DNA from 3 places in the Streptomyces sp. CC0208 genome. Region 1 is predicted to be linked to each of the others. Evidence: riboswitches for the same ligand, from Rfam matches in the RefSeq annotation. Region 1 holds a riboswitch; each other region holds the start of a gene.
What was found. A riboswitch is a leader RNA that binds a small molecule or an ion and turns the genes downstream of it on or off. The one in region 1 is predicted to bind S-adenosylmethionine.

Region 1 (7,716 bases):
CCGGGTCGAGGAAGGCCAGCTTCACGTCCTTGGGGGCGAGGCCGACGCTCTTCAGCGCGTTCAGGGCCAGGCCGTGGGCCGAACTGCCCTGCGGAACGGCGATCTTCTTGCCCTTGAGGTCGGCGGCCGTCCTCAGCTTCGAGCCCTTCGGCACGACGATGTTCTCCACCGCCTGGTCCGGCGTGAGCGAGCGGTTGACGGCGACGACCTTGAAGCCGTACTCCTTCGCGGCACCGGTGATGGGCGGCACGTCGCCGACGCTGCCGAGGTCGATGTCGCCGGAGGCCGCGGCCTGCACGAGCGGGGGGCCGTAGGTGAACCGGGCGAACTTCACCTTGTAGGGGGCGTTGTCGAACACGCCGGTGACCTTGGCGAGTTCCTGGCTGCCGTCACCGCCGTTGTCGCCGATGGTGAAGGTGTACTTGCTCCACTCGGTGTGCTTGGCGTCGCTCGCGTCGGCGGCGTTGCTCAGCGGCGCGGCGGTGTCCGACGACGACGATCCGCAGGCGACGAGGGTGCTCGCGAGGGCGAGCGAGCCGACGACGCCGATGAGTCTGCTGGTTCTCTTACGCATGGGATGTGGTGTGCTTTCTGTGCCGGGTGAGGGTGTGTGCGGTTTGGTCAGTGCTGGTCGGCGAGGCCGAGATCTGCCAGGAGCCGGGCGCGGAGTTTCTCGCGTGCGACGCTTCCTTCGCGGTCCGCGGCGCAGAGGTGCACCTCGTGCGAGGTGCCGATGCGGCCGTTGCTCATGACGACGATGCGGTCCGCCAGGGCGATCGCCTCGTCGACGTCGTGGGTGACGAGCAGCATGGCCGCGTGATGCTTTGTCCGCAGGGCCCGTACGAGGTCGTGCATGCGGAGCCGTGTGATGGCGTCGAGGGCCGCGAACGGCTCGTCGAGCAGCACGAGTTCGGGCTCCGAGACCAGGGCCCGCGCGAGCGACACCCGCTGTGCCTCGCCGCCGGAGAGCTCCTTGGGCCATGCCTTCTCGCGGCCCGCGAGTCCGACCTCGGCGAGCACGTCCCGGGCTCGCTGTTCCGCGTCGGGCCCGTGCAGACCGAGCGTGACGTTGCGCAGGACCCGCTGCCACGGAAGCAGCCGGTCGGCCTGGAAGACGATCGCACGCCGGGCCGGGACCTCCACACGCCCTCCGTCGGGCCGGTCGAGTCCGGCGAGCAGACGCAGGAGGGTGCTCTTCCCGCAGCCCGAGGGACCGAGCAGGATCACCAACTCCTCGTCGGCGATGGTGAGGTCGAGGTGGTCGAGCACCACCCGGTCACCGAACCGACGGACCACCTGCTCGACGACAACCCCGGTGTGCCGGCGGAGCTCCGTCTCGATCGTGCTGCTCATGACGCCTCATAACTGGGACGCCACCGCAGCAGCACCCGCTCGAGAACCCGGACGAACTGGTCGGCGAGCAGACCGAGGAGCGAGTAGATCACCAGCCCCACGAAGACCTGGTTGGTCTGGAGGTAGGTCTGCCCCTGCGTGATGAGGAAGCCAAGTCCCTTGTCGGCGTTGACTGTTTCGGCGGCGACCAGGCCCAACACGCTGTACGCGAGAGAGAAGCGCAGGCCGACCAGGAACCCCGGCAGAGCTCCGGGCACCAGCACGCGCGTCACCAGGCGCCAGGTGCCCGCGCCCGTGGTGCGCGCCATCTCGATCAGCCGCTGGTCGACGCCCCGGATCGCGGCGAACAGGTTGAGATACATCGGGACACCGGCACCGAAGGAGATCAGCAGCACCTTGGTGAGCTCGTCGATGCCGAACCACACGATCATCAGCGGCAGCACCGCGAGGAGCGGGATGGTGTTGAGCACCTGCACGAGGCCGTTGAACAGGTACTCACCGCTGCGCAGCAGCCCGCCGAGCACACCGGTGAGAATGCCCACCGTCAGACCGATCGCGAGGCCGATGCCGGCCCGCTGCAGCGAGATGGCCAGGTCCGGCCCGAGGACGCCCTGTTGCCACAGGTCGGCGGCGGACTTCACGATCGACGTGGGCGCCGGAGCGTAGGTCTTCGACACCACTCCGGCCCGGGCGAGGATCTCCCAGGCGACGAGAACCACGACAGGAGTCGTATAGACCCCGAGAGGCCAGCGCAGGCGCTCGCGGAGCGTGCTGAGCGGCGTCCTGCGGCGGGCATCGCGCGGCAGGAACACCTCACGCTTGGGCGCGCTCCTCGTCTCGGCGTCCGGGCCATTGGTGACGGCAGGCGCTTTGAGGCTGAGTTCGGTCATGCCGCCACCGCCAACGCGCTGTAGTGCGAGGCGTCACCGACGAGTTGCTCGCTGCGGCGTCCGTCGACGCCGGCCGGCACCTCTCCCGCGACCGTCACCCGGTTGAGGCGGCGCGGGTGGTCGTCGTAGTTGTCCACCGCGTAGTGCTGGGTGATCCGGTTGTCGAAGATCAGCAGCTGGTTCGGAGACCAGGTCCAGCTCAGGATGTTCTCCGGACGCGTCACGTAGGACTGGAGGATGCGCAGCAGATCCGCCGAGTCGCTGCTCGGCAGACCCACGATGCGCTTGGCGAACCCGCCGATGAACAGGCCGCGTTCGCCCGTCAGGGGGTGCACCCGCACGACGGGGTGCTCCGCCTCGTACGGCGTCGACACGAAGGCTCGGTCGTACTCCTGCCGCTGTGCGGTCGTGGACGCGGGACGGGCGTAGTCGTACTGGTTGGTGTGCACGACGCGCAGCGTGTCCGCGAGGGCGCGCAGCGGTGCGGGCAGGTCCCGGTACGCCGCGGCGGCGTTGGCGATGAGCGTCTCTCCGCCGTACGGCGTGGTCACGATCGACCGGAGCGTGGTGAGCTGCGGCGGATTGATCACGAAGGTGACGTCCGTGTGCCATTCGTTGGCCTTGGACGTCTCGCTGTCGACGGCGAGCACGTTCGTCGTGCCGTCGGTGGCCGGCACGTTGGGGTGGGCGGTGGTCAGTTCCCCGAACCACCGGGCCACGCGCTCCTGGCCGGCGTTGTCGAGGTCGACGTGGTCAAAGACGATCGCCTTGTGCGTGTTGAGGGCGTCACGGAGCGCCGTGACCGTCGAGAGATCGGGGGTCGCCGTGAGGTCGACGCCCTCGACGACCGCGCCGATACGGCCGGTGAGCTTACGGATGGACGGAGGCATGAGGGGTCACTCCCGGACGGGTGGGCGCACATCAAGGGGCGCGCGGAAGGCCGGTTGAGCAGGCCGGAGAGACAGAACGTGTGGTCGCGGGACCGCTGCAGCCGCGTTCTCAGCGACCGCCTCGGCGTGCGCGGACAGGCTCCCGGCTCGTACAAGTACGAGTACGAGTACGAGAAGGAGGTGAGACGGGAGCCCTCAGGAGGTGGACGCGACGATCCCTCGGGGAGCATCGCAGCGCGGGCGGCTTCGCACCGCCGCTGCCCCGGCGCGCGCGATGGGCGCACACCGACTGCTGCCGGGGAGTACTTGCGAGGTCAGCGACAACAAAACGCGCTGGAGACGTGCGCCAGATCGATGTGGCGCCGCCGAGTGAGGTCCACGCGCGGGGTCATGGAACGGGAGTTCAGCAGAGGTCCACCACGTTGGTCAATAACTTCCCGGACAGGTCTTGCATTGCGGACACAGAGAACTTCTTGTGTCGCCGCCCCTGAGGGGTTGCCCGGCCCCGCACAAGTCCTGGCCCGGAACCGGTACGGATGGCGCGAGCACGCGCTGGTGGCCGCACCGAACCGCACCCCGGTCGGCGATGCGCTGCCGGACCCGGTCGCTCACCTGTCCTCGGGGCCGGACGCCTACGGCGCGCTCATCCGGTTCGCCGGCGCCCGGCGACCCGGCCTCCCCCGGCCCTGGCGTCGTCCCGGAGCGATCGACGGCTTAAACGTCACGCCGTACCTCATCCCCCGACGGTCTCGACGGTCTCGACGGTCTCGACGACATCGTCGATCTGCTCGTCCCGGAACTGCAGGAGCGCGGCATCTACCGCACCGAGTACACCGGCACCACCCCGCGCGGGACCGGCGGCAGGCGGGCTGATCACCTCACATGACTGACATGAAGCTGTCACACGCGGGCCGGAATGCACCTCACCTCAGCGCCGGTTCTCACTGTCATGACTCTGGCCGACTGATCAATGCCCCCTCAAGGCCGTACTTCCCTAGCAGAAGGAGCAATCATGACCACCGAAGCGACGGCATCGGACCTCCACGCCTTCACCGAGCACTGGCTGGAGTGGTACCACGCCCAGGAGGCCCGGCTCGCCGCCCCGCACGGATTCCTGGCGATCACCGGCCTGCACTGGCTCGACGACCGGCCGCAGCGCTTCCCGGACGCGCCCGGCGAGTGGCGCACCGGACCCGACGGAGTCGTCGTCGACCTCGACGACGGCGAGGAACTGGTCGTCGACGGAACGCCGGTGCGCGGTGAACACCGCTTCGGCGTGCTTCCCGAGCGTGGCGGCGTCGACGCCGTCTGGGGAGACGCGGTCATCGAGGTCGCCAAGCGCGGCGGCAACGACATCCTGCGCCCCCGGCACCCGGACGCACCGCTGCGCACGGCCTTCACCGGAACGCCCGCCTACGCCCCCGACCCGCGCTGGGCGGTGACGGGCCGTTACATCCCCTTCGACACGCCACGGCCGACCACCGTGGGCGCGGCCGTGGAAGGCCTTGAGCATGTGTACGACGCTCCCGGCAGGATCGAGTTCGAGCTGGACGGCCGTCAGCTGTCCCTGACCGCGTTCCCCGGCCCTGGTGCGGGCCGGCTGATGGTGCTGTTCACCGACGAGACCTCCGGGGTCACCACCTACGCCGCCAACCGGACCCTCGCCCTGGAGCCGCCCGCCGCCGACGGTACGGTCGCCCTGGACTTCAACCGCGCCGCGAACCTGCCGTGCGCCTACACGGACCTGGCCACCTGCCCGCTGCCCCCGGCCGAGAACCGGTTGCCGGTGGCGATCGAGGCCGGTCAGAAGATCCCCCGCGAGCGCGGCGGCTCCTGAACGTGCCTGAGCCCGACAAAGTGCCGGTCCAACTGCCCCCGCAGGGCGTCACTTTCCGGCATTGACGTACGACAAGTACCCTCCGTACGATCACGAACGGCATTGAGTGTCAGCGTCAAGCCCTGGCTCGCTGACCGGCAACCCTCCCCCGCGGTGGGGTGCTCCAGGTGAAAGCCCGGCGGGATCACCGACGATCTCCGCAAGCGCGTGGCCCCGTGGCCGGGGCCGGAAATGTGGAGGACCGACATGCCGCACGGTGGTGACCCGAGCGCCCGCCTCGCCGGCGCCACCGTGTTCTCCCGGCTCTCGCGTCGGCGCCACATCGACCTCAAGCGCTCGACCAGCTGTCTCTGTCAGGCCTGACGGGCCCTTTCGCCGCCGGTCGCAGTCCGGCACGCGCCGGTCGTCACCGCACCCGCCTGCGGCTGACCCTCGCTCCCCCCTGATCCCTGTCTCCACAGCGCTTCCCCGCCACCGGTCCGATGCCGGCCGGGGCCGCACACCCCTGCACGGACGTGCCTTGTACGGCGCCTCCATGCCTGGTGACACGAGTAGGAGAACCCTCCGTGAACGCACTTCCGGCTCTCAGAGCCCCCCGCTGGGCGCCCCTCGCCGCCCTGCTGACCACCAGTGTTCTGCTGACCGCCTGCGGTTCGGGCAACGACTCCAGCAGCGGAAGCAACCGGCCCAAGTCCGGTGGCACCCTGACCTTCGCGGTGGGTTCCGACGCCGGCTGTGTGGATCCACAGCAGGTCGGCAGCAACGAGAGCATCTACTCGGTGCGCCAGACCGTGGACTCCCTGACCGACCAGGACCCCAGGACCGGCAAGATCGTGCCGTGGCTCGCCAAGAGCTGGGACATCAACGCCGACGCCACGGAGTTCACCTTCCATCTACGCTCGGGCGTCACCTTCAGCGACGGCTCCCAGCTGACCGCGCAGGTGGTCAAGGACAACTTCGACGCGGTGCCGAAGCTCGGCGCCCTCGGGGTCCTCGCCCAGGGCTATCTCAGCGGCGTCAAGGGCACCACCGTGGTGGACCCGCTCACCGTCAAGGTGACCTTCGGAAGGCCCAACGCGCAGTTCCTCCAGGCGACTTCGACCCACTCGCTGGGCATCGAGTCGTCCGCGAGCGTGAAGAAGACCCCGCAGCAGAAGTGCAGTGACGGTGTGATCGGGTCGGGGCCGTTCGTGCTCAAGCAGTACGTCCAGAACCAGTCGATCACACTGGCCAAGCGCACCGGCTACGACTGGGGCTCCTCGCTGTGGTCCAAGAAGGGAGAGGCCTACCTGGACAAGCTGGTCTTCAAAGTCGTTCCCGAGGCAGGGGTGCGGGCCGGCAGCCTCCAGTCCGGGCAGGTGGACGCGATCAGCAGCGTCGGCAGGGCCAACGAGGTGGCGCTCGGGGGCGGTCAGGTCACCCTGTTGAGCCGGGCCAACCCCGGTGTGGTCTTCGGACTCGGCGTCAACAACGCGCGGCCGTTGCTGAAGGACGTGAAGGTGCGTCAAGCGATCCTGGCGGCCATCGACCGCAAGCAGATCGCCGACACCGTGTTCCCGACCGGCACCCAGCCGGCGACCAGCGTCCTGGCGCACACCACGCCCGACTACACCGACCTCTCCTCGGACCTCGCCCTCGACGCGGCCAAGGCGAAGTCCCTGCTGGAAGCGGCCGGTTGGAAAGCCGGCAGTGACGGCATACGCGCCAAGGGCGGCAAGAAGCTGCGCCTGACCATCAGCTGGTTCCCCAACGCCGCCACCAACCAGCCTGCCTTGGAGCTGGTCCAGCAGCAGCTGAAGGCCGTCGGGATCGACGTGGTGCTCAAGCAGGGTCAGGTCAGCCAGTTCGCCACCACGCTCCAGGGCGGTGACTTCGACCTGGTGTGGAGCAACGTGACCCGCTCCGACCCGGACATCCTGCGTACGTCCTTCTCGACCCAGCTGGCCAACTTCTACCGCCTGCCCGCCACTTCCCTGGACACGGAGCTGTCCGGCCAGGCCGCGACCACGGACACCGCCAAGCGCGAGCAGCTGGTGGAGAAGGCGCAGAGGCTGATCGTGCGGAACGCCTACAACGTGCCGGTGGTGGAACTCCAGACCCAGCTGGCCGTGGCGAAGAAGGTGCACAACCTCGACTTCGACTCGGGCAGCCGCATCCAGTTGCACGACACCTGGATCGGCTAGCGCATGCGCCGCTATGTGATCAAGCGACTGGGGCAGGCGGTCGGGGTGCTGTGGGCGGCGTACACGGTGTCGTTCCTGGTACTGAACTGGCTGCCCGGGGACCCGGTCACCGCGATGGCCAGTGCCGGGATGGACTCGGGGGACGTCGATCCGACCCGGCTGGCCGCCCTGCGGCACGAGTACGGCTTCGACAAGCCGGTGCTGGTGCAGTACGCCGAGTACCTCGGCAGGGCGGTGCGCGGGGACTTCGGCGACTCGGTCGCCACCGGCCGGCCGGTCACCTCGACTTTGGCCGACGCGCTGCCGCAGACCCTCCAGCTGACCGGCGCGGCACTGCTGCTCGCGGTGCTCCTCGGCGGCGGACTGGCAGTGGTGGCGACGTACACCTCCCAGCGATGGGTGCGGCAGCTCCTGCTGTCGCTGCCGCCGCTGGGGGTGTCGGTCCCGACGTTCTGGGTGGGGCTGCTGCTCGTCGAGACGTTCTCCTTCCGGCTGCGCTGGTTCCCGGCCTTCGGCAACGACGGCCTGAAGGGGCTGGTGCTGCCGGCCCTCACGCTGGCGAT
Region 2 (7,716 bases), 6.3 Mb from region 1:
GAGGCGTTCAACTCGACCATGCACATCTCCTTCGATGTGCGCGGTGGTCTGCTGATCCGGCAGATCCACCACTGGGCGGCGCTGATCTTCCTCGCCGGCATGTTCGTGCACATGATGCGTGTGTTCTTCACGGGCGCGTTCCGCAAGCCGCGTGAGGTCAACTGGCTGTTCGGCTTCCTGCTGTTCGTCCTCGGCATGTTCACCGGCTTCACCGGTTACTCGCTGCCGGACGACCTGCTCTCCGGCACCGGTGTCCGCTTCATGGAGGGCGCGATCCTGTCCGTGCCGATCGTCGGCACGTACCTGTCGTTCTTCCTGTTCGGCGGGGAGTTCCCGGGCGGCGACTTCGTGGCCCGCTTCTACTCGATCCACGTCCTGCTGCTGCCGGGCATCATGCTCGGCCTGGTCGTCGGCCACCTGATCCTGGTCTTCTACCACAAGCACACGCAGTTCGCGGGCCCCGGCAAGACCAACAACAACGTGGTCGGCATGCCGCTGCTGCCGGTCTACATGGCCAAGGCCGGAGGCTTCTTCTTCCTGGTCTTCGGCGTCATCGCGGCCATCGCGGCGATCGCCTCGATCAACCCGATCTGGTCGATGGGCCCCTACCGTCCCGACCAGGTGTCCACGGGCGCCCAGCCGGACTGGTACATGGGCTTCTCCGAGGGCCTGATCCGTGTCATGCCGGGCTGGGAGATCAACTTCTGGGGTCACACGCTCGTCCTGGGCGTGTTCATCCCGCTGGTGATCTTCCCGCTGGTCCTGGTCGCGATCGCGGTGTACCCGTTCATCGAGTCCTGGGTCACCGGCGACAAGCGCGAGCACCACATCCTGGACCGGCCGCGCAACGCTCCGACGCGTACGGCCTTCGGTGTCGCGTGGATCACCTGGTACATGGTGCTGCTGATCGGTGGTGGAAACGACCTCTGGGCCACCCACTTCCACCTGTCGATCAACGCCATCACCTGGTTCGTGCGGGTCGCGTTCTTCGTCGCCCCGGTCCTGGCGTTCGTCGCCACCAAGCGGATCTGCCTCGGCCTCCAGCGCCGCGACAAGGACAAGGTGCTGCACGGTCGCGAGTCCGGCATCATCAAGCGCCTGCCGCACGGTGAGTTCATCGAGGTGCACGAGCCGCTCAGCCAGGAGCAGCTGCACACGCTCACGGCGCACGAGCAGTACGCACCGGCGCAGATCGGCCCCGCGGTCGACGAGAACGGCGTCGAGCGCAAGATCAAGGGCTCCGAGAAGCTGCGCGCCAAGCTGAGCGAGGCGTACTACGGCGAGGAGTCCCAGATCCCCAAGCCGACCGTCGAGGAGTACAAGGAGATCACGAGCGGCCACGGCCACCACTGATCGCTGCTTGTCGCTGCGCTCGCCACGCGCGGTAGTAAGGGCCCGTCCGACACAGCGGACGGGCCCTTTGCCGTCCGGGGTCCCGTCCGAACGCCGGACGGGACCCTGCGTCGTGCGCTGGGCTGGATAGGGTGTGGGCACACTTTTCTACGACATCTGGAGCGGCCCCATGAGCGCTGTGACCCCCGCTGGAGGCAACACCGCGGCGGGCCGTTCCTGGCCCGAGGTACTGAACGCCCTGCTGTACGGCCGTGACCAGAGCGCCGACGCCACGGCGTGGGCCATGGACCGGATCATGCAGGGCGAGGCGACCGACGCGCAGATCGCCGGCTTCGTGGTCGCCCTCAGGGCCAAGGGCGAGACGGTCGAGGAGATCAACGGGCTCGTCCGGGCGATGTACGAGCACGCCAACGTGATCGAGGTCCCCGGGCGCACGGTCGACGTCGTCGGCACCGGAGGCGACGGCGCCAAGACCGTCAACATCTCCACGATGTCGGCGATCGTCGTGGCCGGCTCCGGCGCCACGGTCGTCAAGCACGGCAACCGGGCCGCCTCCTCCGCGTCCGGTGCCTCGGACGTCCTGGAGAAGCTCGGCGTCAACCTGGAGCTCACCCCGGGGCGGGTGGCCGAGGTGGCCGAGGAGGCCGGGATCACGTTCTGCTTCGCGGTCAAGTTCCACCCGGCGCTGCGTCACGCGGGCGCCGCCCGCGGGCAGTTGGGTATCCGCACGGTGTTCAACATCCTCGGCCCGCTGACCAACCCCGCCCGGGTGCGGTCCCAGGCGGTCGGGGTCGCCGATCCGCGCATGGCGCCGGTCGTCGCCGGCGTCTTCGCCGAACGTGGCAACTCCGCCCTCGTCTTCCGCGGTGACGACGGCCTCGACGAGCTGACGACCACATCGACCTCCCGCGTCTGGATCGTCCGCGAGGGCAAGGTCACCGAGGAGAGCTTCGACCCCCGGGACGTCGGCATCGACCTGGTGCCCGTGGAGGCCCTGCGGGGCGGTGACCCGGCATACAACGCGGAGGTCGCCAGGAAGCTCCTGGACGGCGAGACGGGCCCGGTCCGGGACGCCGTACTCCTGAACTCGGCGGCCGCGCTGGTGGCCCTGGACCCGGGGACCGGGACCCTGGCCGAGCAACTGCGGGCCGGGATGGACAAGGCCGCCGCGTCGATCGACTCGGGGGCGGCGAAGCGGACGCTGGAGCGATGGGTGGCCGCGAGCAACGCGTAACGGCCACCCCAGGGTGTCGTCCCGCGATCCGGACACGGGTTGCGGGACGGCGATCACCTCACGTACGTTCTTTGACCAGGTCATGAGTGACAGTCATGAGGCCCCGGCCGACTGTCCGGCAACCCTCCGTCCGTGGCGGGGTGCCCCGGGTGAAGACCAGGCCGTAGGCAGCGAGGTCTGCGGCAAGCGCGGATCCCTCACGAACCCAGGGATCCTGGTCATTCGAGGGAGTCTCCCGTGAGCAAGCGAATGCGATAGGGCCGCCGAGCCCCGCCTCCGCGCACCCGTCTCACCTTTCTTTCCACGACTTTTCACGGGAGTCCCCCATGTCTGTCTCCACCGCTGCCGCCGCCCAGACCATTTGTGCCCAGCTGCCCGTTCTGGGCCGGGATGTCACCGTCCCGCTCGTCACCGGCGGCGAAGTCACCTACGCGGCGCTCGACTACGCGGCCAGCGCACCGGCCCTCCAGCGGGTCTGGGACGACGTGGCGGCGTACGCTCCCTACTACGGCAGCGTGCACCGCGGGGCCGGCTACCTCTCCCAGCTGTCGACCGACCTGTTCGAGAACGCCCGCAGGACCGTCACCGAGTTCCTCGACTGCCGCGACGACGACCAGCTGATCTTCACCCGGTCGACCACCGACTCGCTCAACCTCCTTGCCGCCGCGCTCCCCGCCGACTGCCAGGTCTTCGTCTTCGAGACCGAGCACCACGCGAGCCTGCTGCCCTGGCAGGACGCCCGGGTCAGCTACCTCGACGCCCCGCGCACCCCGCGGCAGGCCGTCGAGACCCTGGAGAAGGCCCTCGCCGACCGGGACCCCCACGGCCCGGCCCTGGCGTGCGTCACCGGCGCCTCCAACGTCACCGGTGAGCTGTGGCCGGTACGGGAGCTCGCGGCGGCCGCTCACGCCCACGGTGCCCGCATCGTGCTCGACGCGGCCCAGCTCGCCCCGCACCACCCGGTGAGCGTCCGCGACCTCGACGTCGACTGGGTCGCCTTCTCCGGCCACAAGCTCTACGCCCCCTTCGGCTCCGGCGTCCTGGCCGGCCGCGCCGACTGGCTGCGGGCCGCCGACCCCTACCTCGCGGGCGGCGGCGCCAGCCGCAAGGTCACCCGGCGCGAGGACGGGGGAGTGGACGTGGAGTGGCACGAGAGCGCCGCCCGCCACGAGGCCGGCTCTCCGAACGTCATCGGTGCCTACTCCATCGCCTCCGCCTGCAAGGCGCTGACCGAGGCCGGCTTCGACAGCCTGGTCGCGCGCGAGCAGCACCTGATCGAGAAGGTCCGCGAAGGGCTGGCCGAGGTCCCCGAGGTCCGCGTCCTGTCCCTGTTCGGCGACGACGCCCCCCGCGTCGGCGTGATCTCCTTCGTCGTCGACGGCTGGAACAGCTCCCACTTCGCCGCCGCCCTCTCCGCCGAGTACGGCATCGGCGTCCGCGACGGCCTCTTCTGCGCCCACCCCCTCGTCCGCACCCTCCTGGGCAGCGACCCGCAGTCCCAGGGCGAGTGCGGTGCCCCCGAGGCCGCGCCGGGCGAGAAGTCCCTCAACGCGATCCGGGTGAGCTTCGGCGCGGGCACGCCGGACGAGCACGTGGAGCGGTTTGTGAAGGCCGTGAAGGAACTGGTCGCGGACGGTGCGAAGTGGACGTACCGCACCGAGGACGGCCGCTGCGTCCCGGCCGTCTGACGTACTGACGTCCGGCGCGCGTATACGCTCCCCCTCAGCAGCCGTACGGAATGCAGGGGGAGCACGGGGTGCAGGAGCTGCGCGAGACGGACCCGCGGACCATCGGGCCCTACCAGGTCCTGGGCAGACTCGGGTCCGGCGGCATGGGCGAGGTGTATCTCGCCGAGGCGCGCGGCGGACTGCGGCTGGCGGTGAAGGTCGTACGGGCCGAGCACGCCGAGGACCGCACCTTCCGCGCCCGGTTCCGGCACGAGGTGCGGGCCGCGCAGACCGTCGGCGGGGCGGGCACGTACACCGCGCGGGTCGTGGACGCGGACACCGAGGCCGCGCGGCCGTGGATGGCGACCGAGTTCGTGCAGGGCCCCAACCTGAGGGACGCGGTGCTCGACCGGGGACCGCTGCCCGCGGACACGGTACGGCTGCTGGCGGCCGCGCTCGCCGAGGCGCTCGCCGCGATCCACGCCAAGGGGCTGGTGCACCGGGACCTCAAGCCCTCCAACATCCTGCTCGCGCCGGACGGCCCCCGGGTCATCGACTTCGGGATCGTCCGGGCCCTGGAGGGCACCGCCCTGACCCGGACCGGCGTGGTCGTCGGGTCGGTCGGCTATCTCTCGCCCGAGCAGATCCGCAACGGCGCCCAGGTGGTGCCGGCCAGTGACGTCTTCTCCCTGGGCGCGGTCCTCGCCTACGCCTCCGGTGGCAGGGAACCCTTCGGCGAGGGCCAGGACTCGGTCGTCCTGCTGCGGATCCTGACCGGCGACGTCGACCTGTCCGCCGTACCCAAGGAACAGCTGCCGCTGGTGGAGGCCTGTCTGCGGGACGACCCCGCCGCGCGGCCGACGCCCGCCGAGCTGGTCGCGGCCGCGGGGCACAGCGAGGCGTCGCTGCGTGAGGGCCTGCGGCCGGGGTGGTACTCCTCCGGTGCCGAGAAGGAGCCCGAGACCGTTCACAGCGGCGCTCGTTGGGTTCCCGGGCACGACTCGGGGGAGCGCGGGAGCCGGGTCGAGTACGTGGCGCCCATGACCGTCACGGACGTCCCCGCGGCCACCCTGGTGCCACCCGCCACCGCACCGCCGTCCCGGCGCCGACTGCTGCGGGCCGTGGCGGGGGGCGCGGGGGTTGTGGCGGCCGGAGGCGTGGGCGGCTGGCTGTGGCTGCGCGACGCGCCGGACGGATCAGTGAAGACGGGGGCCGGGTCCCCGGCGGGCACACCCGCGACGGGCTGGCAGTACAAGGTCCAAGGGCTCGGCGGGCGGCGCGGTCCCTGCGCGGCCGTCTCGCCCGACGGCACCCGGGTGTACGTCGGCGGCGCGGACGGCGCGCTGCACGGGCTGGACCTGGACGGCCGGACCGTGTGGCGGACCCGGCTCGGTGCCGAGGCCATGTCCCCCCTCACCACCGCCGACGGCGTGTACTGCCTGCTGGAGGACGGCCAGGAGGGCGCCTCCAAGCTGTGCGCGCTCGGCCGGGGCGGCAAGATCCGCTGGACCAGGTCGTTCGCCGCGAACAGCCAGTTCCTGGTCGCCGCGGGCCGGCTGGTCCTGGTGTCCTACGGCGACGGATCGGACGCGGGCGGGGTGCGGGCCTACGCCCCCGACGGCAGCGTGCGCTGGTCCACGTCGACCGGCCCGGCGCCCACCGGCGAACCCGTGGTGGCGGACGGAGTGGTGTACGTCGGCACCTTCGGGGACCGGGTCCACGCCCTGGACGCGAAGACCGGCAAGCGGCTCTGGACGACCCCGGCCGGTGCCGACCCCGGGCGGCCCGTGCCGGTCGGCGACGTTCTGCTGGTCGGATCGGGCGGCGAACAGTCGCTGCACGGCATCTCCCGCACCGGCAAGCGGCTGTGGGACGCGAGCAACGACAAGGTGTACGGCGGGCGCTACCTCACCTGCGTGCCCTTCGCCGGCCTGGCCGTCACCGCGTCCGACTACGAACTGGTCGCCCTGGACCCCGCCGACGGATCGACGGCGTGGTCCTTCCAGTTCACCGACGACGGAAACCAGTACAGCGACCCCACGGTCGCCGGGAACACCGTCTACGTACGGCACGGCTCGACGCTCTACGGCCTCGACCGCAGGGGGAAGCAGACCTGGCACCGGCGCGTCGAGGGCGGCGCGTCCGTCGGAACCCAGTCCCCGGTGGTCAGGGGCGGCCGTGTCTATGTCGCGACCGCCGACGGCATCACCGTGCTCGCGCTGTCCTCCTAGCTGTCGAGGCCGATCGCGAACGCGGCCTCCAGGTCGTGCTGCGAGTAGGTGCGGAAGGCCACGTGGGTGTCCGTCGCCTCGACGCCCGGGATCTTGCTGATGCTGCCGGGGATGACCTCGGCGAGGTCCTCGTGCCGCTTGACCCGGACCATGGCGATCAGGTCGTACGTGCCCGTCACGGAGAAGACCTCGCTCACGGACTCCAGCGCGGCGATCCGCTCCGCGATCTCGGGGATCCGGTCCACGCTGGTCTTGATGAGGACGATCGCGGTGATCACGGCTGGTTCTCTCCCTCGGGGGCCGGAGCTGGGGCGGCCCTCACTCTAGTCGTACGGCCGAAACGCACCCAGGCGAAGACCAGGCCCAGGCCGAAGCCCACCAGGTGGGCCAGATAGGCCACCCCGGGGCCGTCGGAGGCCCGGCCCGCCGCGAGCCATTGCAGCGCCGCCCAGAACGGGAGGACCACCCAGGCGGGAAAGCGCAGCGGCAGGAAGAAGAGGAACGGCAGGAGACTGGTCACCCGGGCCCCGGGGAACAGGAACAGAAACGCGCCGAGGACCGCCGAGATCGCCCCGGAGGCACCTACCAGGGACTGCTCGGAGCCGGCGTTGGCGGCCGCGTAGCCCAGCAGGGCGAGGTAGCCGCAGCCGACGTAGAACAGGAGGAACTGCACCCGGCCCATCCGTTCCTCGGTCATCACCCCGAACACGTAGAGGAAGAGCATGTTGCCCAGCAGATGCACCCAGCTGCCGTGCACGAACAGCGCGGTGGCCGGGGTGAGGGCGGCACCCGGCGAGCCCTCGAAGAGCTCGGCGGGGACCACCCCCCAGCGGTGGAAGTAGGCCCGCTGGGCGGCCAGGGCCGCGTCCCCGGAGCCGTAGGCCGGGTCGAGACCCGAGGCGGGGCCGATCACGAAGACCAGAGAGCACAGGGCGATCAGACCGTAGGTGACCGGAGCCGGCCCCCACAGCGCCCTGCCTGCTCCACCGACTGTCACCCTCCAGTTGCTGATCATGGACACAGAGCATGACGTAACGGGACGCAACCGAACAGAGCGCCTCGCCGCCGGAGAGGTCCTGTGGACGTCCGAGCGGCGAGTACCCGCCAGGCCGTAGGGTTGCGAGCCACATGCACCGGGACGCCGGTGCGTCACCGACAATGGCTAGTAGGAAAGAGCACAGGCACGATGACGGTTCCCCTCCCGACCGCCTCGACGCGGTGGCGCTGCACC
Region 3 (7,716 bases), 800 kb from region 1:
TCGACCCCGTCCAGGACCCGGTGGGCGCCGTACCACTTGTGCACGCCGTGCACTTCGAGCGCGACGGGGGTGATGTCGGTGACGGTCATATCGCGGTCTCCCTGCGGACACGCGCCCTGAGGTCGGTGAGACCGGCGCGCAGTTTCTGGAGCGGGGTCGGCGGCAGGGAGCGGGTGGCGCCCCGGGCGTAGTGTCGCTCGACGTAGAACTGGACGACGGACACGGCGCTGGTGAGGATCAGGTACCAGACGGTGGCGACCAGAAGCAGCGGCACGATGTCGCCGGGGTAGGTGGAGCCCATGGACTGCACGGTGCCGAACAGGTCGAGCAGGGAGACGTAGAAGACCAGCGAGGTGCTCTTGATGAGGCCGATCAGCTGGTTGACGTAGTTCGGGGTGATGGAGCGCAGCGCCTGCGGGAAGACGATCTTCCGGAACTGGTAGCCCTTGGGCAGACCGAGTGCCGAGGCCGCCTCGTGCTGGCCCTGGTCGACGGAGAGGATGCCGCCGCGGACGACCTCGGCCGCGTAGGCGGCCTCGTTGAGGCTGAGTCCGACGACGGCGATGACCATGTCGGTGGCGAGCCGGGACTCGTCGAAGGAGAAGAAGGCAGGACCGAAGGGGACACCGACACTCAAAGTCTTGTACAGGGCGCTGAAGTTGTAGAGGAACAGCAGGAGCACGATCAGGGGAACGGAGCGCAGGGCCCACACGTAGGTCCAGCTCACCGCCCGCAGCACCGGGCTCTTCGAGAGCCGGGCCAGAGCGAGCAGAATGCCGCCGAGGAGGCCAAGCACCGCGCTGTAGGCGGCGACTTCAAGGGTGATCACAAGCCCGTCGAGGACGGTCGGCCGCAGGAACCAGTAACCGAACCGGTCCCACTGGTAGAACGGGTTGGTCACCAGGCCGTGGACGAACTGGGCCGCCAGGACCAGGACGACGGTGGTGGCGATCCAGCGGCCCGGTCGCCTCAGTGGGAGAACTCGCTGTGCGGCGAGGGGTTTTGACGGGGTGTCGGCCTGAGGCGGTGCCTCGGTGACGGACACGGCGGCGCCTGGGGGTTCACTCATGAGGGGCTCCGGCTCAGTCGGGATTCCCCTGGGACACGGCGAACACGGCGTACCTACGGCGGTAGGACGCGACGCACGGGCACCGGGGGCTGGGCGGACGACAGCACACCGCGGGTGCGGTGTTCGTCAGGAACGCGGGGGCTGGGGAGGTACGTCAGCCCCGACAGCGGGCACGGCCCGGTGCGGTACACAGTGCGCTGCTGACCCGGAGCAGATCGACGCTCCGGTCGGCCACGAGCACGTTCGTGTACGGCTGTACGCAGCCCTGGGAGCGGCGCGTGGCCGTCCTGGAAACTGCGTACATGTCCGTCACCGTGCTCTTTCGGCCCCTTGGGCCCTCGCGCTTACCGAAACGTCATCCGGTCCGGTCGTCACCTGGGGCACCCCACCGCCGAGCGAGGGTTGCCGGTCAGCAAGCCAGGGCTTGTCGCTGACACTCATGACCGATCTGGGTCGTAGTTAAGTCAAACGCCTGAACCAATGTCAATCCTGGTCCGACAGATGGAACGGTCAGGACGTACGGGGGGTGTGCGAGGCCCAGTCCAGAATCTGCACGGCGGCGCCTGCGGCCTCCAGGCCCCGGCAGTGGGCGTGGTGCCGGCGGGCGATGCCGTCGAGGTCGAGGTGGGTGCCGAAGGCCGGGTGGGCGGTCAGGCGGCGGGCGTAGGCCCACAGGGTGGGGTGGTCCGCGATGCGCTGCACCGCGGACGCGTCGAGGTGGTCGCGGTGCACGGTGTCGAGTTGCACCAGCGCGACCCACAACTCGATGTCGGCGGCGGTGAGGTGATCCCTGATCAGACAGTCGCGACCCACCAGCCAGCGCTCCAGTGAGCCCAGGGTGTCCAGCAGTCGCTCGAGGGCGGCGGTCCGGTCCACGTCGTCGCCGCCCGCCGACCCGGCCTGCTGGGCGGCCTGCGCGATGCCCCGGCCCATCCGCTCGACGGCCTCGGTCTCCGACTCCGCTCCGCACGGGTACAGCGCCGGACGGCCGCCGCCGAAGTGCCGGGCGAGGTCGCGGGTGATGTCGGCGGCGTGGGTGCTGACGATCCGCCCCGACCAGTCGTCACTGAGCACCGGCGCGACGGCCGCGCCGGAGTACCGGTGCGCGCTGGCCTCGTACAGCGGGCGCAGCGCGGAATGCCCGCCGTCCGGACAGTCGGGGACCGGGTCCAGGAAGGTCACGGGACAGATGTCGTCGAGGCCGAGCAGACTGTGCGCGACGGCGATGCGCAGACCGTCCGCACAGGCGGCGGTCAGGTGGAGCCGGTAGCGGCGCGGCACGGCGTAGTGCCCGCTGCGCGCGTCCCGTCCGATGCGGCCCCGGAACGCGGGGGCGGGGTGGGTGGCGGGGACATGGGACAGCGATGTGACGGACATGGATCTCCCCGGGGTGTCGGTGCGCAGACGTACGCGCGGCGGAAGCGTCGTCGGGCCGGAAGCGAGGGGCAGGACAGGGAGGGGGCGGCCGTGGCCGGGCTCAGCCCAGGGGCCTGATCGCGCTGCAGACCCGCTGCAGATCGATGTGCCGACGGGAGGTCAGAAGAGGCGTGGGCCGCGGTGTGCGGCTCTCTCGGCCCACGGCCGGTTCCACGCTGCTCATGTTTCCCTACCCGTTCACTAGGATTCCCAACTGGAGTGTCGATCGCGTCCGGACGCACGTCAAGAGGGCGTCCACGGGATGGGCAGGGACAGGGCGAAGACTCCGCCGCACCGGGTCAGTGCGACTCGCGGCTGACCTCCGAGCCGCTGGAACCGACGAGGAAGTCCAGATCCGCGCCCTTGTCGGCCTGTTGGACGTGGTCCACGTACAGCCGCTCCCAGCCCCGCCTCGGGTTGGCGAAGCCCTCGACGGTGGCCGCGTTGGGGGTGCGGGCGGCGAGCTCGTCGGCGGGCACCTCCAGGTCGATGCGGCGGGCCCCGACGTCGAGGCTGATGACATCACCGGTCCGGACGAGGGCGAGCGGGCCCCCCGCCGCGGCCTCCGGTGCCACGTGCAGGACGACCGTGCCGTACGCGGTGCCGCTCATCCGGCCGTCGCAGACGCGGACCATGTCCCGCACGCCCTGCTCCAGCAGCTTGGTGGGCAGCGGCATGTTGGCGACCTCGGGCATGCCCGGGTAACCCCGGGGGCCGCAGCCGCGCAGGACGAGGACGGAGTCGGCGTCGACGTCCAGGTCCGGGTCGTCGACGCGGGCGTGGAAGTCCTCGATGCTGTCGAAGACGACCGCCCGGCCGCGGTGGCGCAGCAGGTGCGCCGAGGCGGCCGCGGGTTTGATCAGGGCTCCGTCGGGGGCGAGGCTGCCGCGCAGGACGGCGATGCCGCCCTCCTCGACGAGCGGGCGGGCCCGGGTCCTGATCACCTCGGCGTCCCAGATCGGGGCGTCGGCGAGGTGGTCCACGAGTGGCCTTCCGGTCACGGTGAGCGCGTCGGGGTCCAGGAGGTCGGCGACCTCGCGCAGCACGGCGAGCAGGCCGCCGGCGCGGTGGAAGTCCTCCATGAGGAAGCGTCCGGCGGGCTGGAGGTCCACCAGGACCGGCACCCGGGAGCCGATGCGGTCGAAGTCGTCCAGGGTCAGCTCGATGCCCAGCCGGCCCGCGATGGCGAGGAGATGGACGACCGCGTTGGTGGAGCCGCCGATCGCGGCCAGCGCCACGATCGCGTTGTGGAAGGACCCCTTGGTCAGGAAGGTGCTCGGGCGGCGGTCACCGGACACCAGCTCCACCGCGAGCCGCCCGGTGCCGTGCGCGGCCTCCAGCAGCCTGCTGTCCGGTGCCGGGGTGCCGGCCACCCCGGGGACGACCGTGCCCAGCGCCTCGGCGACCAGCGCCATGGTGGACGCGGTCCCCATGGTGTTGCAGTGCCCGCGGCTGCGGATCATCGACGACTCGGAGCGGGTGAACTGCTCCTGGGACAGGGTCCCGGCGCGGACCTCCTCCGACAGCCGCCACACGTCCGTGCCGCAGCCCAGCGGGGTGCCGCGGAAGGTGCCGGTCAGCATGGGCCCGCCGGGCACGACCACGGCGGGCAGGTCCACCGAGGCGGCGGCCATCAGCAGCGAGGGGATCGTCTTGTCGCAGCCGCCCAGCAGGACGACGCCGTCGAGGGGGTTGGCGCGCAGCATCTCCTCCGTGGCCATCGCCGCCATGTTGCGCCAGAGCATGGCCGTGGGCCGCACGTTGGTCTCGCCCAGCGACACCACGGGCAGGTCGAGGGGGATGCCGCCCGCCTCGTGGACACCGTCGCGGACGGACCTGGCCACCTCGTCCAGGTGGGCGTTGCAGGGGGTGAGGTCGGAGGCGGTGTTGGCGATGGCGATCTGGGGCCGGCCGGTGAAGGCGTCGGCCGGGGCGCCCCGGCGCATCCAGGCCCGGTGGATGTAGGCGTTGCGGTCCTGTCCCGCGTACCACTGCGCGCTGCGAAGGCCCATCACTCGGCTCTTTCCGGTCATCGGTACGGCGGTCTAGTATCCGGAACGCGATGCAGCATACGCAGCCGTTCTCCGCTTCGACAGCACCCGTCGCGGACCGCGCGGAGGGCGACCGTCTCGTGGGACCGGACCCGGTGCCGGCCGTGCTGAGGGGACTCGTCCGGCGCCCTGACGGGGTGGCGCTCGACGAGCCCACCCGGGCGATCGGCGGCCCCGAGCCGATCGTGCGCCGGGCACGTCCGGCCGGCCGGGACTTCGGCGACCGCTGTCTGCTCGGCGACGAGTTCCTTCGGACGGCCTTCGCCCGTCACGAGGCCCGCCCCGAACACGTGCGGGTGCGGCCGCTGGCGCAGACACCGGCCGCCGGGTTCGGCGCGCCGGCCCTTTGCACCGTCCTGGACGGCCCCGAGGTCGTCCACCGCGCCAAGGTCGAGCCGCCCGAGGGCGCCGTCCGGCTGACCTTCACGGTCGGCGGCCGCAACCCCGCTGAAGCGACCGTTGCCGGAAAGGTGCCGCCCGCCCACGAGTCGGGCACCCTCGACGCCGTACGGCGATGGGTCGGCGGGGTGTCCCTGGAACGCCCGACGCCCCGAGCCCTGTGCACGACCGGGGAGTTGCACCACGAGCTGCGGGACAGGCGCGCGCGGGGATACGCCCTCGACGAGCAGGAGAACGAGCCCGGCGTCAACTGCCTTGCGCCCGTGTACGGCACCCCGCCGACTGCTCTCTCCGGGGCGGTGAGCGTCAGCGCGCCGGCGGACCGGACCCGGCCCGTTGAAGGAACCCTTCTGAAGGAGCCCCTTCGGTGAACGCCCCCTCGGCAGCGGGCCGGCAGATGCGCGCCTTCGTCCTGACGGCCCCCGGCGAGTTCGCGGTCCGGGAGGTGCCCGTGCCGGTCGCCGCTCCCGGTGAGGTCGTCGTCGATGTCGAGCGGGTCGGCGTGTGCGGCACCGATCTGGAGTTCTTCACCGGCGCCATGACCTATCTGCACCAGGGACACGCCGGCTATCCGATGCGGCTGGGCCACGAGTGGGCCGGCCGGGTGCGTGCGGTGGGTGCCGGGGTCGAACCCGGCTGGGTCGGGCGCCGGGTCATGGGCGACACGATGCTCGGCTGCGGAACCTGCCGCCGTTGCCGGCGCGGACGGCAGCACGTGTGCGAGAAGCGGGAGGAGGTGGGCATCCGGGGCGGCCGCGCGGGCGCCCTGGCCGAACAACTCGCCGTCCCGGCAGGCTCGTTGCACGTCCTTCCCGACTCGGTGGATCCGGTGCTCGGCGCCCTCGTCGAGCCGGGCGGCAACGCCCTGCGGGCCGCGCAGGCCACCGGAGCGGGGCCCGGCGACCGGGTCCTGGTGCTGGGGCCGGGCACCATCGGTCTGCTGGTCGCGCTGTTCGTCCGGGCCGCCGGGGCAGAGGTGCACCTGATGGGCGCCACCGAGGACTCCCTCGCCTTCGCGCGCTCACTGGGCTTCCCGCACGCCTGGCGCGAGGACACGCTGCCGGACCTGCCGTTCGACGCGGTCGTCGACGCCACCAACGCGGTCCGTCTGCCCGCCCTGGCCCAGGAACTGGTCGAACCGGGCGGTCGGCTCGTGTACATCGGGCTGGCCGCCGAGCCCAGCAGGATCGACACGCGCACGCTCGTCCTCAAGGACGTGACGGCGGTCGGCGTCCTGTCGGCCTCCCCCGGCCTCGACGCCACCATCAGGGCGTACGCCGAGCAGGTCGTCGACCCGAGGCCGCTCGTGGCCGCCACCGTCGCGCTGGACGCGATCGGCCCCGTGCTCGCGGGCGAGCGGCCGCCCGGCGCCGGTCCGGGGCCGAAGATCCACGTCGACCCCCGCCTGGTCTGACTCCGCCCCGCACGAGAGGGCTCACGAACGGAGACTGGTATTCCGGCGGCGCGGTGATCAGACTCGGTCCATCAGGGACACCGTCGACATGTTCGACGATCAGACATGCTCGACGAAACGAAGGGTTCAGCCCGGTGGACTTCAAGGTGCAGCCGACCGCCCAGGTCGACGAGACGGCGGCGATCGGCGAGGGGACGACGGTCTGGGATCTGGCCCAGATCCGCGAGGACGCCCGGCTGGGCAGCGGATGCATCGTCGGCCGGGGCGCCTACGTCGGACCGGGGGTGCGGATCGGCGACAACGTGAAGCTCCAGAACTACGCGCTGGTCTACGAGCCCGCCGTGCTCGGCGACGGGGTGTTCGTCGGGCCGGCCGCGGTCCTCACCAACGACTACTTCCCCCGCTCGGTCGACCCGGAGGGCAAGCTCAAGCGCGGCGGCGACTGGGAGGCCGTGGCGGTGGAGGTGGCCGAAGGGGCGTCCCTCGGGGCCCGTTCGGTGTGCGTGGCCCCGGTACGGATCGGCCGCTGGGCACTGGTCGCGGCGGGCGCCGTGGTGACCCGGGACGTGCCCGACCACGCGCTCGTGGCCGGCGTTCCGGCGCGCCGCATCGGCTGGGTGGGCAGGGCGGGCGTACGACTGGTCGAGCGGGACGGCGAGCCGGGCGTCTGGGAGTGCCCGGAGACGGGCGCGCGGTACGACGAGAAGGACGGCGGACTCGTCGAGCGCGCATGACTCCTGTTTCCGCCAAATCGCAAATCTTCGAACATTCACCGGCATAACATGTGTGCGATCTGTGCAGACCAAGCACAATGGGCGCACGAACCAGTAGTGCCCAGGGGGGGTTACCGGGTGGAAACACCTATGCCTGAAATCGGGATCGGCACCAGCTCCGACGTCTGACGTCCGCCTGCCTTCCATCGCCCGGCCGTCCGTGCCGTGGCGCTCACAAGTCTGCGCAAAAACAGGGGGGTTGGTGTGTCCAACCGATGAGCATCACACGTCTGGCCGCGCTCGGCCATGAGGAACCGACGCTGCTCCCACTCGCCCGACGACTCCTCACGGTCGCCGAGTCGGGGCTGCCGTCGATGATGCTGCCCGGCGGTGAGGCCTTCGCCTTCACCATGGCCGGGCGGCAGACCGCTGCCGGTTCCTGGACCTTGGAGCGGCGCGGGACCAGCACCCGGTACGCGGCCATCACCGCGCTGGGTGTCCGGTTCCTGCCGGAAGACCGCCAGCGCGCGGTCCTCGGCGGACGCACTGCCGAGGAGTTCACCGGCCTGCTGATCGAGTCGCTGCCCGGCGTCACGAACCTCGGTGACGCGGCGCTCATCGCCTGGGCCGCCGCCGAGACCGGGCACCCCAAGC

Region 2: linked by a shared signal. The riboswitch ahead of D1369_RS29845 (aminotransferase class V-fold PLP-dependent enzyme) and the one ahead of D1369_RS44695 (putative leader peptide) in region 1 are both predicted to bind S-adenosylmethionine.
Region 3: linked by a shared signal. The riboswitch ahead of D1369_RS04650 (amino acid ABC transporter permease) and the one ahead of D1369_RS44695 (putative leader peptide) in region 1 are both predicted to bind S-adenosylmethionine.

What each region holds. Positions count from the first base shown of each region.
Region 1 covers NZ_CP031969.1:203,485-211,200, forward strand. Annotated here, with positions in the region: gene D1369_RS00950 (aliphatic sulfonate ABC transporter substrate-binding protein) at 1-574, opposite strand, end outside; gene D1369_RS00955 (ABC transporter ATP-binding protein) at 622-1,353, opposite strand; gene D1369_RS00960 (ABC transporter permease) at 1,350-2,243, opposite strand; gene D1369_RS00965 (TauD/TfdA family dioxygenase) at 2,240-3,133, opposite strand; gene D1369_RS43390 (hypothetical protein) at 3,867-4,010, opposite strand; gene D1369_RS00980 (DUF1684 domain-containing protein) at 4,146-4,970, shown strand; SAM riboswitch class IV at 5,069-5,182, shown strand; gene D1369_RS44695 (putative leader peptide) at 5,217-5,333, shown strand; gene D1369_RS00985 (ABC transporter substrate-binding protein) at 5,537-7,153, shown strand; gene D1369_RS00990 (ABC transporter permease) at 7,157-7,716, shown strand, end outside.
Region 2 covers NZ_CP031969.1:6,491,278-6,498,993, forward strand. Annotated here, with positions in the region: gene D1369_RS29835 (cytochrome bc complex cytochrome b subunit) at 1-1,353, shown strand, start outside; gene trpD (anthranilate phosphoribosyltransferase) at 1,523-2,587, shown strand; SAM riboswitch class IV at 2,666-2,782, shown strand; gene D1369_RS29845 (aminotransferase class V-fold PLP-dependent enzyme) at 2,914-4,275, shown strand; gene D1369_RS44600 (serine/threonine-protein kinase) at 4,344-6,485, shown strand; gene D1369_RS29855 (Lrp/AsnC ligand binding domain-containing protein) at 6,482-6,763, opposite strand; gene D1369_RS29860 (rhomboid family intramembrane serine protease) at 6,760-7,500, opposite strand; gene D1369_RS29865 (hypothetical protein) at 7,672-7,716, shown strand, end outside.
Region 3 covers NZ_CP031969.1:1,002,845-1,010,560, forward strand. Annotated here, with positions in the region: gene D1369_RS04645 (amino acid ABC transporter ATP-binding protein) at 1-89, opposite strand, end outside; gene D1369_RS04650 (amino acid ABC transporter permease) at 86-1,069, opposite strand; SAM riboswitch class IV at 1,405-1,514, opposite strand; gene D1369_RS04655 (glutathione S-transferase C-terminal domain-containing protein) at 1,580-2,446, opposite strand; gene D1369_RS44715 (putative leader peptide) at 2,547-2,669, opposite strand; gene D1369_RS04660 (IlvD/Edd family dehydratase) at 2,785-4,497, opposite strand; gene D1369_RS04665 (IclR family transcriptional regulator C-terminal domain-containing protein) at 4,548-5,306, shown strand; gene D1369_RS04670 (alcohol dehydrogenase catalytic domain-containing protein) at 5,333-6,349, shown strand; gene D1369_RS04675 (acyltransferase) at 6,484-7,083, shown strand; gene D1369_RS04680 (hypothetical protein) at 7,338-7,716, shown strand, end outside.